DNA from 4 places in the Peribacillus sp. NPDC076916 genome. Region 4 is predicted to be linked to each of the others. Evidence: riboswitches for the same ligand, from Rfam matches in the RefSeq annotation. Region 4 holds a riboswitch; each other region holds the start of a gene.
What was found. A riboswitch is a leader RNA that binds a small molecule or an ion and turns the genes downstream of it on or off. The one in region 4 is predicted to bind S-adenosylmethionine.
Positions count from the first base shown of each region.

Region 1: linked by a shared signal. The riboswitch ahead of ACQKFG_RS07980 (bifunctional homocysteine S-methyltransferase/methylenetetrahydrofolate reductase) and the one ahead of ACQKFG_RS19770 (Na+/H+ antiporter NhaC family protein) in region 4 are both predicted to bind S-adenosylmethionine.
Region 2: linked by a shared signal. The riboswitch ahead of ACQKFG_RS09185 (YezD family protein) and the one ahead of ACQKFG_RS19770 (Na+/H+ antiporter NhaC family protein) in region 4 are both predicted to bind S-adenosylmethionine.
Region 3: linked by a shared signal. The riboswitch ahead of ACQKFG_RS14415 (O-acetylhomoserine aminocarboxypropyltransferase/cysteine synthase family protein) and the one ahead of ACQKFG_RS19770 (Na+/H+ antiporter NhaC family protein) in region 4 are both predicted to bind S-adenosylmethionine.

Region 1 is NZ_JBNNIU010000002.1:610,776-613,913, reverse strand. It holds gene ACQKFG_RS07980 (bifunctional homocysteine S-methyltransferase/methylenetetrahydrofolate reductase) at 1-1,257, opposite strand, end outside; SAM riboswitch class I at 1,361-1,459, opposite strand; gene ACQKFG_RS07975 (MOSC domain-containing protein) at 1,571-2,221, opposite strand; gene ACQKFG_RS07970 (Ku protein) at 2,728-3,138, opposite strand, start outside.
Region 2 is NZ_JBNNIU010000002.1:881,971-885,108, reverse strand. It holds gene sat (sulfate adenylyltransferase) at 1-534, opposite strand, end outside; gene ACQKFG_RS09190 (phosphoadenylyl-sulfate reductase) at 564-1,268, opposite strand; gene ACQKFG_RS09185 (YezD family protein) at 1,449-1,592, opposite strand; SAM riboswitch class I at 1,763-1,871, opposite strand; gene ssuE (NADPH-dependent FMN reductase) at 2,150-2,683, opposite strand; gene ACQKFG_RS09175 (TetR/AcrR family transcriptional regulator) at 2,895-3,138, opposite strand, start outside.
Region 3 is NZ_JBNNIU010000004.1:149,311-152,448, reverse strand. It holds gene gcvH (glycine cleavage system protein GcvH) at 40-423, shown strand; gene ACQKFG_RS14425 (toprim domain-containing protein) at 516-881, shown strand; gene ACQKFG_RS14420 (thioredoxin family protein) at 885-1,193, shown strand; SAM riboswitch class I at 1,339-1,445, shown strand; gene ACQKFG_RS14415 (O-acetylhomoserine aminocarboxypropyltransferase/cysteine synthase family protein) at 1,545-2,855, shown strand; SAM riboswitch class I at 2,973-3,085, shown strand.
Region 4 is NZ_JBNNIU010000007.1:133,170-136,307, reverse strand. It holds gene ACQKFG_RS19780 (hypothetical protein) at 1-38, shown strand, start outside; gene ACQKFG_RS19775 (SOS response-associated peptidase) at 99-770, shown strand; SAM riboswitch class I at 1,031-1,138, shown strand; gene ACQKFG_RS19770 (Na+/H+ antiporter NhaC family protein) at 1,328-2,638, shown strand; gene ACQKFG_RS19765 (chromate transporter) at 2,867-3,138, opposite strand, start outside.

The DNA of each region.
Region 1 (3,138 bases), on a different contig from region 4:
AATTTTTGAAGGGTCTCCAGTGATGATCAATATTTCGTTCAGGCCCACCGTCTGCAGACCCATTAAATGTGACTGCAGTCCAATCAAATTTCGATCACGGCATGTTATATGCACCATCGGCTCTATATTCAGTTGGTTCTTAAGTAAATTAGCCAGTGCATCATTCGATATCCTTGGTGAGGCAAGCGAATTATCCGCTAATGTAATGGAATCGACCCCTGCTTTTTTCAAAACCTCGGCACCAGTCATGAAGCTCGCTATACCTAACTTTTTCGGTGGATCAAGTTCGACTAGAATCGTCCTTTCTGTTTTGGCCTTTTCGAACAGGGGACGTTCCAATTCTCTATCATTCACTTCAATTATTTCTATTTCACGGGATTTCGTAAATTTCTCTTTCACAGGAGCCAAACTTCCAATCGCATTCTTTACAGCTTGAATATGCAGCGGAGTCGTTCCACAGCACCCTCCTATGATCGCGGCACCCTGCTCACGAAGTTCTAGGGCACTTGAACCGAAGTATTCCGGCACAGCTTTATAGACGAGCCTTCCATCCACATAATCCGGGAGGCTGGCATTTGGGTATATGGCAATTGATGCTTGCTTTGGCAAACTCACTTCTTCCAAGGCCCGAATCATATGATGTGGACCGAGACGGCAATTCACCCCCACAACATCGGCACCCAATTGCTCAAGTTTTTGAAAGGCTTCATTTAAATGGATTCCATTTTGAAGATTTCCCAGTTCATGCATCGAAACATTTGCGATGATCGGCAGTCCAGTTTCATTTTTAACGATTTGCAGGACGGTTTCCAGTTCTTCCAGGTCATAAAATGTTTCCAAGAGAATCCCATCAGGGTTTTCCATCAAAAGACTGTATAGCTGTTCACGAAAACCCCGTTTTATCTCTTCCATGCTTAAATCCGATTTCCTGATGCTCCGCTGTGCCCCTATGGTACCGAATACGTATGCCTTTCCTTTTGCCGCTTTTTTTGCAAGAATGACTCCCTGGCGATTGATTCTGCTTACCTCATCTTCCAGTCCATACCGTTTCAATTTGTTGAAATTGGCTCCGTATGTATTCGATTGAAGGATATCTGCACCAGCTTCCAAATAGGCACGGTGGATGGATTCTATTTGATCTGGGTTCGTGCAGTTTAATTCCTCATAGCATTGATCGATGCCATTTGAATACAATAAGGTCCCCATTGCCCCTTCCCCAACCAGTATTCTTTCTTTCACGTCTTTACGAAAATTCATCATTACATCCTCTCTCAAAAACAATCCTGTTTTTGTCGTATTCTATGAGTATGAGAGAAAAGGAAAAAAACCTTCTCAAAGAAGAAGGCTTTTTGAAACATTCTCCTCATCTATCAAGCTCTGCTTGCTGGATTTAGCACCTTTGCCTAAGCTGGTTGCTGAGGTTTCTTCGGGCCAGTCCCTCCACCTCTCTCGATAAGATCCATTTATATAATTTTCACAAGATTTCAAAATTTGATTATACTTAATTTACATTAATAATCTGTCAATTTCAATACCTGATCGACATTTTTTTCACTTTTGCAAAAATCATTCAACCTTTTGCAGCTTGAACCCTCTTCAGGATCCTTTGTTTCCAGTCTTCCGCTAACGAGTCTAGTGTAAGTAAAGCCTTTGCGCCTTCCAGCCCATCTCGTTTATGAAGGATTACCTCTGCTGCATAATGAACTGAAATTTTTTCCTGCAAACGATCTATCAGCACAATCTCGTTTTGTTTATTTATCGTTCCTTCTTGAAGTACTCGTGCAAAATAACCAGTTAAACTCGTTTTCAGCACAAGTTCCAAAAACTTAGGTTCTTGATTGAAATGGGAAATGGTCGAACAAAGTATCCTCCCCTGGTTAATTTGAACAATCACTTCGCCTATTTGATAAATATCGCCAATATATGTTGTTTCTTCTCTCATCCCCGCTACAGTTAAGTTTTCACCGAATGCAGGGATTTCTAGTTTTTTAGAGAATTTTTCATTCCATAATGAATAATGCTCAAAGGGGTAAAAGCACAAAACGCGATCAGGACCTCCGTGAAACTTTACATTACCAACCCCATCACCAATTATACCTGATTTAGTCACTGTCACATTATCCTGTGCTTGTTTATCCATTGCTGAAAAGATTTCGATATTCGAAAAAATTTCATGCTTCGGCTTCCCGGCATGAAGTGCTTTGATTTTTCCATTTTCCATTTTGCATCTTCCATTCAAATATATTTTTTATCATTCTGTATGTATAAATTATACTAAAAATCCATTTATTCTGTAGTTATTTATAAGAATATGAAAATGCAAAAGCCTCATGAGCCGTTAAATGGGGGAAATATCATTGATTTCCAGAAAAATTCATAGGTTAGTTTCAGTAATTTTGTTGCTATTTCAGAATTAAATATGGTAGAATATGAACACAATATATAGTCGAAAACTACAACCGTTCGCCTATATGTTGATTTTCACGATTGAATTCCTCATTGTCGCTCTTTAGGGAGCGAATTTTTTTGCCTTCATTTCCATCCACCATTTTCTATTAATCCCATTTTGTTTCTTACATCGTGATCCACTTACATATTTGCACTTTCCTTACCTATGTAAATCTCCCCCCTATTAATTCACTTTCCTTACCATTCAGAAAGCAAATTACCTTGCTAAAACAAGCAGGAAGCCGAGCGACATCATGTGTCTTCCGCTCAGCTTCCTGTTTAAGCTTGTTTCTTTTTTTTCGGTGCCACTTTCTTTCGGGTCGTCTTTTTCATTTCCGTTTCATCATGTTTCGTACGGTCAATGGATGCCTGTAAAGCCTCCATTAAATCGGTTACATTGTTGGAAACTGGTTCTTTTGTTTTGGCTGTAATCGTCGTCTGTCCTGCTTTCTTTGATTCAATCAATTCAAGCAACGCGGTTCGATAGTCATCGGTGTATTTTGCCGGATCGAAAGTAGTCGTTAATTGATCTATCAATAAAACGGCAGTATCGATTTCTTTTTTTTCAATGGTATCGTTGGCAGGAATATTCGGAACATCCGCTGTGGGGCGAACTTCATCCGGATAATGAATCGTTTCCATCACCAAGGTATTATCAACGACTCGGATTACCGCCATTTGTTCTTTAGA
Region 2 (3,138 bases), on a different contig from region 4:
TTTTTCAGCAAAAGCTTTCCTTGTCTCGACAGGGTCCAGATAATTAGCTTGGAATAACGGACGCTCTATTCTCTTAATCAACTTTATTTCCCCGCCGACATATACATCCCCGCGGTTAAATAAATTTTTTACTCCGGGATGCTTCTCATCATCCGTTTGATATACTAATGTCGCTTCCGATTGCTTATCTGGAGTGTAAATATCGGAAACGGTGAGAACCCCATATGTTTCACCCTCATGAGTCAGCGTTACTTCTTCACCTATAGTAAGGGTTTCTGCAATTTCTTCGGTCAAAGGCAGCGTAATCGGGATGCTCCATACATGTCCGCTGCTAAGCCTCATATCCCTGACCACTGTCTCATAGTCACTTTTTGTAAAGAATCCCTTAATCGGACTGTAGGCACCAGTGCCTATCAATTCAAGATCACTTAAAGCGATTTCATCGATTTCGATTGACTTTGTTATTTTACTAAAATCATATTTTGGTTCCCAAAGATCGATTAATGTTCCTCCGTGCGGTAGACTGATTGTCATGCTAATTTCCCCCTATGGTTTCTATTTATTTAAGATAAATGCAATCCGCATTCCGTTTTTTGTGCTCCTTGCCAACGGCCTGAGCGTAAATCATCTGCATTGAATGCAGGTGCTGTACACGTTTTACATCCAATGCTAGGATATCCATTATCATGCAGGATATTATATGGAAGTCCGTTTTTGTGGGCGTAGCGCCAAACATCTTTCCATGTCCAATGTATGAGTGGACATATTTTAACCGACTTGAACTTATTATCCTTATTGATATACTCGGTTTTAGCCCTTGTTTCGGATTGCTCCCTTCGCAGTCCCGAAAGCCAGGCTGTTGCCGTTGAAAGCACATCGGTAAGCGGAATGATCTTACGGATGTTACAGCACTTATTGGAATCACTAAGCCATAATTCATCCCCATATTCCGCTGCTTGTTCTTCAAGCGTCAAGGCAGGTTTCTTCATTTCAATTGAAAGTTTTGGATAGCGCTTCTTCACCTGCTCGATCAATTGGTAAGTCTCTTCAAAATGAACATCTGTATCAAGGAAAACAATTTTTGCCGAAGGGTTGACCTTCGCCAATAAATCAGTAAGCACGATGCCTTCAATACCAAAACTGCAAGCATAAATCAGTTTGTTTCCATAATGGTCATTCGCCCATTGCAGAACTTCCAAAGCTCCTTTTGTGTCACTGTCTTCAGGAAATACAGGGAATTCCCCTGAATTGAAATTTTCATAGTTTATTAATCCAGCCAACTTTTGTAGCCCCCTCTAAAAACTTGCTGTATCAGGTTAGAGTAACTGTTGATCAATACCCGTTAATCTTCCCCAGTTTATTTGATTCTAGGAAAAAGAGACGAATCTAACCAATACTCTCTATATATCAGTTAAACCCGCCTCTAGTTTTTCTAGTCAGCAGATACCTTATTTAATTCTTAATTTTTCATTTCTTTCCATTTGAATGATTTTACCATCCTGGACTATAAGTGTAATGGATCCATATTTCATTGAATTAAGCATTTCTTGAAGTCGTTCAAATATTTCTTCAAGCTGATTCTCTTTATCCAAACCAGTTCCTCCTTTAAGAAAATCCGCGAATATTTTATTTTCGACGCTGATTAAATGAATTTCTTAGTTTTATATAATTCCATACAACCTTACATTGTTATGGTTTACCTGAAATTTTTCCAAAAACAAAAATCTTTCCATGATGGAAAGATCCCAAGGTAAATATCATTACCTTATCTTCCAAAATGATCAACATTTTGTTGGAGGTAGCACCTTGCATCCATCATGCAGGTTGCTGGACTTCAAAGGGCCAATTCCCTCCGTCGCTCTGGATAAGTTTTATTATTTTAAATATTAACATATATTTAATCCTTGTCAATGGAGTTTTCTTATAAAATAACTTGGTTTAATATTATGGATGAACTGTTATTTTTATACACACTATTCAATTTATGATTTTATGTTCATTTAAATACGAAAATAGACTCATTTTTTTAGATAAAGTCTCCAAAAAAATGAGTCTATTTTCATTAATAAACCTATTATGGACGGCTGTAATTACGTTAAGAAATACGTTTTAATGCCAGTCCTTTTGTTAAAGGGATTACTTGAATTCATTAATTTCTTAACTGTATCGCTTCTACAAATTCTTGAACTTGACTCTGGACACGATCAATTAAATGTGAATCATTAATCGGATTTTCAGAATTCTGTTTATCTATTTCCTTATCAACAAAATAAATGCCCTGAAGCGGCTCGCCTTTTAATATTGAGATTAATGGTTTAAGCGCATAGTCAATCGCCAATAGATGCCTGTTACTTCCACCAATCATGATTGGCAGAACTGGCTTACCCTTAAAAGCGCCTTCTGGCAGCAAATCAATCAAGGCTTTTAATACACCTGTATAAGAAGCCTTATAAACCGGTGAACCAATGATTATTCCTCTGGCTGCTTGAATTCTCTCTGAAAGTTTTAAGATATCTTCGCTATTATATTTCCCTTGGAATAAATCATCTGCTGAGAAATCCGTTATTGAGAAATAAGCTGTGGTAAATCCTTCTTTTTCGACTAATGATTGAATATGTTTTAGTGAAATGTCCGTTCTTGATGGAATAGCCGGACTTCCTGATAAAATTACGATATCGCTCATTTAATACCCCTCCATTGTTACATGATTTCCAGATAAAATCTTCTTAAAGCATTTCGTGCAGTATGCATTTATCGTAATAGTCTGAAAAATATAAGTCAAATCTTACACTCTGGTTTAATGGATTCACAAATTTGACTGCGTCGTTTCTGAATGCATATAAAACGGTCATATTTGCGGCTTGATGCACATGCCTTTAAATATGACCGTTTCATTATGTATGATTTTGTTTACCATGAATACCATATACCAAAAGTTGTGCAATGTTCTTAATTCGTTCAGAAGTAAAATACGGCTCCTTTTTTTGTTGATGGATCTCATAATGTGTAGATAATGCCAATGTAAAAGAAATGATCCCTACATTAAATAGGATAATGTCAGAGATATATTGTATCTCTCCGCTATCTATTCTCTTTTGTATTTCAATATGCTTGGCATTTGGCTTGAAAATCTGATCT
Region 3 (3,138 bases), on a different contig from region 4:
GAAATAGATAAAATAAGATGTACATATGGAGGGTTAATAATGACGACAACACCAAAAGAACTTCGTTACACTAAAGAACATGAATGGGTCAAAACGGAAGATGGAACAGTGCGCATTGGGATTACAGCTTTCGCACAGTCCGAGCTTGGGGACATCGTATTCGTTGAGCTTCCGGAAATCGGCGATGAATTGAAAGCGAACGAACCATTTGGAAGTGTTGAATCCGTTAAGACAGTTTCTGAGCTTTATGCACCTATCAGTGGCAAGGTTGTTGAAGTAAACGAAGATTTAAGTGACAACCCGGAATATGTAAATGAGTCTCCTTATGAAAAGGCATGGATGGTCGTACTTGAACCATCTAATAGCAGTGATATTGAAAACTTGATGAGCGCTGAAGAGTATGAGAGTTTAATCAACGGTTAAAAAGAAGGAGAGGGGGGACTGAATGGGCCTGCTCTCTTTTTCATTTTATACAGCGGCAGTTGCGCACATAATTCATGAGATGGAGTGATGGCATGGAGTGGGGCGAATTCGATAAAGTGATTATTGTAGAAGGCAGTTCCGATAGAAGAAAAGTTGCCTCCGTTTTAAATGAAGATGTGGAAATAAGATGTACAAATGGGACCATATCATTAACTAAGCTGGATGAATTAGTTGATGAATTGATGGATCGTGATGTTTATCTCCTTTTTGACGCAGATGAATCAGGAGAAAAGCTGCGGAAGCAGTTCCGAAGGGAAATGCCGGAAGCAAACCACCTGTATATTAATAAAATGTACAAAGAAGTGGAAAGCTCACCCGAACATCATATCGCAACTGTGCTACTATCTGCCAATATGAATGTGAAAATGAAATTTTTAAGTCAAAGGGTGAACGACTAATTGATGCAGGAATGGAAAGAAGAAGAGTGTAAGCTTGCTGTTGAAAAAGGGGAAACCTTTTGCTTATATTTATATACGCCTTTATGCGGCACTTGTCAGGTTGCCTCCAAGATGCTGACGATATCCTTGGAGCTGTTCCCGGAATTGAAGGCAGGCAAAATGAATATGAACTATGTCCAAGCAATTGCCGAATCATATGAAATCGAAAGTGTGCCCTGTTTATTGCTTTTCAAAAAAGGAAAGCTGCACAAAAAAATATATGCCTTTCAATCCGTTCCTTATTTGTACGGATTGCTTAAGGAAATCAGCTAAGAAACCAATCAGAACCGTGGTTGGTTTCTTTGTTGCGGACATTTGAATGCGAGATTGGAATTAAACAAAGAATATTCTAACAATTCATTGACTGATTTATTCTAAAATGATATATTTTGAATTAAGTAATGGCAGAATTTAATAGTTCTTATCAAGAGTGGCGGAGGGACTGGCCCGACGAAGCCCGGCAACCGGTATAAATTTTATATACGGTGCTAATTCCAGCAGAGTGTTGGCTCTGGTAGATGAGGTGTGTTCTTGAGACCTCTTCTTGTTGAAGTGGTTTTTTTGTTTATAAAAGGCCAGATATCATAAAATTCCAACTAAATCCATAGAAAAAGGTGAAACCATATGTCAGGGAAAAAGTTGCGTTTTGAAACATTGAGTGTTCATGGCGGTCTGCAAACTGATGAAACAGGTGCCCGTGCCGTTCCTATCTACCAAAGCAATGCATACTTGTTCAAAGACACCGACCATGCAGCGAATTTATTTGGCCTAAAGGAGAATGGCTATATATATACACGGCTTCATAATCCCACGGTCAGCGTTTTTGAAGAAAGAATGGCCTTATTGGAAGGTGGCATCGGCGGATTGGCAACAGCAAGCGGAATGGCTGCCATCTCACTTTCAATCCTGAACATTGCCGGTGCAGGTGATGAGATTGTTTCAGCCTCTACATTATATGGCGGTACGTATAACCTTTTTGAAAATACTCTTCCTAAATATGGGATCAAAGTGAGGTTCGTTTCTCCCGATGACCCTGAAAATTTCAAAAGGGCGATTACGCCAAGAACTAAAGCCATTTTTGCCGAAACGATCGGTAATCCAAGTTTGAGGGTGCTTGATATTGAAGCGGTAGCGAAAATCGCCCATGAAGCCGGCATACCTTTAATCATTGATAATACCTTTGCAACACCATATCTTTGCAGACCAATTGATTTTGGCGCGGACATCGTCATCCATTCCGCTACAAAATGGCTTCTGGGAAATGGAACGACACTAGGCGGTGTCATCGTGGATGGAGGGAAGTTCGATTGGAACTCGCCAAACTACCCTGGCTTCACGGAGCCTGACCCAAGTTATGACGGTCTGGTATATGCCGAGGCAGTTGGACCTGCCGCATTCATAACGAAAGCCCGAGTCCAGTTACTTCGTGATTTAGGCCCTGCGCTAAGTGCCCAAAGTGCATTCCAGTTTACGCTTGGACTTGAAACGCTGCATGTAAGGATGAAAGAGCATCTATCAAACACCAAGTCTGTCATTGAATATTTAAAAAACCATCCTGCCGTGACTTGGGTTTCGCATCCTGGTGATGAGGATCATCCCGATAAGGCCCTTGCGGATAAATATTTGCCTAAGGGAGCTGGATCTGTCGTGACTTTTGGAATACAAGGTAATCGCGAAGCTGGGGCAAAACTTATCAATTCGGTGGAATTATGGTCCCATGTGGCGAATGTAGGGGATGCGAAGAGCTTGATCATCCACCCAGCCAGTACGACCCATCAACAATTGAATGAGGCGGGTCTTGCGAAAGCGGGTGTAAGTGCCGATCAAGTCCGTTTATCAATTGGGATTGAAAATGTAGACGACTTAATAGAAGATTTAGAGCAGGCAATTGAAAAAGCGACGAATATCGTCTCCTTGACTTCCAAAACGCTTTAAGCAAAGTTTCTGTTCATTCTTGAACTAGAAATAATATACATTGCGCTCCTTTTTTATCTATGATAAAATTTCTCCATACTAAAGAACTTAATGATGTACAAATATTCTATATATTAGCTCTTATCAAGAGAGGTGGAGGGATGTGCCCGATGAAACCCGGCAACCGACAAGGAGATTTCCTTGGAAAGGTGCCAATTCACACAAAGTTTAATTACTTTGGAAGATGAGAGAAAGGCCTGTTTCTTCACCTGCCTTTCTGCTCATGCAGAAAGGTTTTTTCAGT
Region 4 (3,138 bases):
ATCAGCCATTTACCGACATCAGGATTTTAGAACGCTGATTTGTGCCTGCTTGTTCCATTTGTTACACTGTAATAAATCTTAATACGGTAGGCGATATTATGTGTGGACGTTTCACCCTTTTCACTGATATTGAGGAAATAAAAGATCGGTTTGATATTCAAGGATCATTTGATGAGGAATACCAATTCAGCTACAATATTGCTCCCTCCCAATCCGTGCTATCCGTCATTAATGACGGGGCAAGGAATCGACTTGGATATCTTCGGTGGGGACTCATTCCTTTCTGGGCAAAAGACGAAAAAGTGGGCTATAAAATGATCAATGCCAGAGCGGAAACCATTGCAGAGAAAACAAGCTTCAAGAATGCGTATAAGAAGAAGAGATGCTTGATAATCGCTGACTCATTTTATGAATGGAAGAAGACACCAGAAAGAAAAATACCGATGCGAATAAAACTGAAGAATGATGCTCCATTTGGAATGGCCGGTATATGGGAATCCTGGAAATCTCCTGAAGGCCTCAGCATCTACTCGTGCTCCGTTATAACAACCGTTCCTAATGAGCTGATGACCAGCATTCATGATCGTATGCCTGTCATCCTTAAACCAGAAGATGAAAAAGATTGGTTGAATCCATCCATTAATGATCCTGCATATCTGCAGCAGTATTTAAAGTCATTCGATTCGGAACAAATGGAAGCTTTTGAGGTATCGACTGATGTGAACTCGACTAAAAAAAATTCACCTAACCTAATACAACAAATTTGCTGAGAGGTCATTAGACCTCTTTTTATGTTAATTCCGTCCCGATTAACTGCATATGTCAAGATTCCTAATTAATCATTAAGAAGTGCATGGAAATACTTTAAAACTAAACCTTGCGAAAATAGACAAAATGCTGTACTCTTATATTTGCTTTTCAAAACGACTTCGATGTCTCTTTCAAAAACTCAGATTGGTTTCGGCAACTTTCCAACCTGGTGCTTTTCTGGCAGGCATCGTAATATTTGATAAATTATATAAATTTGATCTTCTTATCAAGAGAGACGGAGGGACTGGCCCGAAGATGTCTCGGCAGCGGACTTAATGGGAGTGCTGTGCCAAATCCAGCAGGCTGATTTTCGCCTGAAAGATAAGGAGGGTGTTTTTTATAAATTAAAAGACCTCTTCTTGTTGTTAAATAGAAGGGGTCTTTTTTATGCCGGCAGTTTTTTAGCTATAGCTCCATGACTGGAGAATCAAGTTCAAGTTGGTGTTATTTGCGAAAACTGTTAAAAGGATAAAGGCTATGACACATGTCATGGGAAAAATAAAAAGAGGTGTACATCATGAGTGCAAACAATAAAGGGAATCCATGGGCGTTGATTCCATTTGTCGTATTTTTAATTTTATTTATAGGGTCCGGGATCATCACTAAAGATTTTTATTCTTTTCCGGTGATTGTAGCCATTTCTATTGCATCAGCGGCTGCATTGGCAATGAATCGGAAAGAAAGTTTCAATCAAAAAGTTGATATTTTCTGTAAAGGTGCAGGGGACGCCAATATTATGTTAATGGTTATCATTTTCCTTTTAGCCGGCGCTTTTTCCGAAGTTGCGAATGGCATGGGGGCGGTTGAATCAACGGTGAATCTTGCCTTAGCCGTTTTTCCGCAAAATCTTTTGATGGTAGGGATATTCATTATCGCTTGTTTTATTTCTCTATCTATGGGGACGAGCATGGGAACGATTGTAGCCCTAGCACCTATCGGGGTCGGAATTAGCGAGCAAACCGATATTTCGCTTGCCCTTTCAATGGCGGCCGTTATTGGTGGTGCGATGTTTGGGGATAATCTATCCTTCATTTCAGATACGACCATCGCTGCAGTTCGAACACAGGGAACGAAAATGAAGGATAAGTTTAAAGTGAATTTTTTCATCGTTTTACCTGCGGCCATCATCACCTGTGCTATCCTAGGAATATTAACGATGGGTGAACAAGCCGACATCACCCAAAATTCTTATAATTGGGTGAAGATTCTTCCATACCTTTGCGTATTGATCACTGCATTGGCAGGAGTCAATGTGTTCCTGGTCCTTTCCAGCGGAATCGTCTTTGCCGGAATCATCGGCTTGGCTGATGGAAGTTATCAACCGTTGGGTGTCATTCAAAAAGTTGGTGAAGGAATGGCGGGAATGTATGAAATATCCTTCCTTGCCATATTAATTGCAGGTATGGTTGCTGTAATCAAACATAATGGTGGCATTGATTATCTACTCCAGCTCGTGACCCGAAATAGCAAATCAAAAAAAGGGGCGGAATTCAGTATTGCCGGGCTTGTTGGCTTGACGAACCTTTCCACGGCAAATAATACGATTTCGATTATCATTGCCGGGCCACTTGCCAAAAATATCGCTGAAAGGTATGGGATTGATCCGCGTAAATCGGCGAGCATACTTGACGTTTTTGCCTGTTGTATCCAAGGGTTGATACCATATGGGGCACAACTGCTTGTTGCAGCAGGGGTAGCAAAAATCTCTCCGATAAGCATCTTGCCGTATTCATATTACCCGATACTAATTGGACTTTGTGGAGTCGTGGCCATCTTGATTGGTTATCCACGGTTTCACTCGGATGAAACGAAGAAACGGACTTCTTAAAAAGAGGACAAAAATGAAAAAAACACCCTGAATCATTGGATACAGGGTGTTTTCTGTATGGGTGAAATCTTCGCATTCATGTCAGTATCAGTGTTCAAAAAGTAATCAAGGCAGTTTTCAATTCATCTGTTTGGTATTTCTTTTATTTATGGTATACCATTTTATTTATAACTAAAATAACTGCTTCAATCCGGTCCATATTGATAATGGTTTTGCGTGCGGCATTTGTCATGAATAGAGGACAACACCAACTAAACCAGAAAGTATAATTACATAAGCTGGGTGCCAGCGTAATTTCATCAGGGCAAATAACGATAATCCAAATACGAGTAATAAGCTTATCGTATGCCATGAAAAGTTAGGGGCTATCATATGATTGGAAAGTGATAAACTGATTGCTGCAAAGAGGATTAGACTAGTGACAATGGGTCTTAATCCATAAAACATGGATTGAATAACTGGATAATGATTCAATTTGCTGAAGAAGGTGGCTATAACGG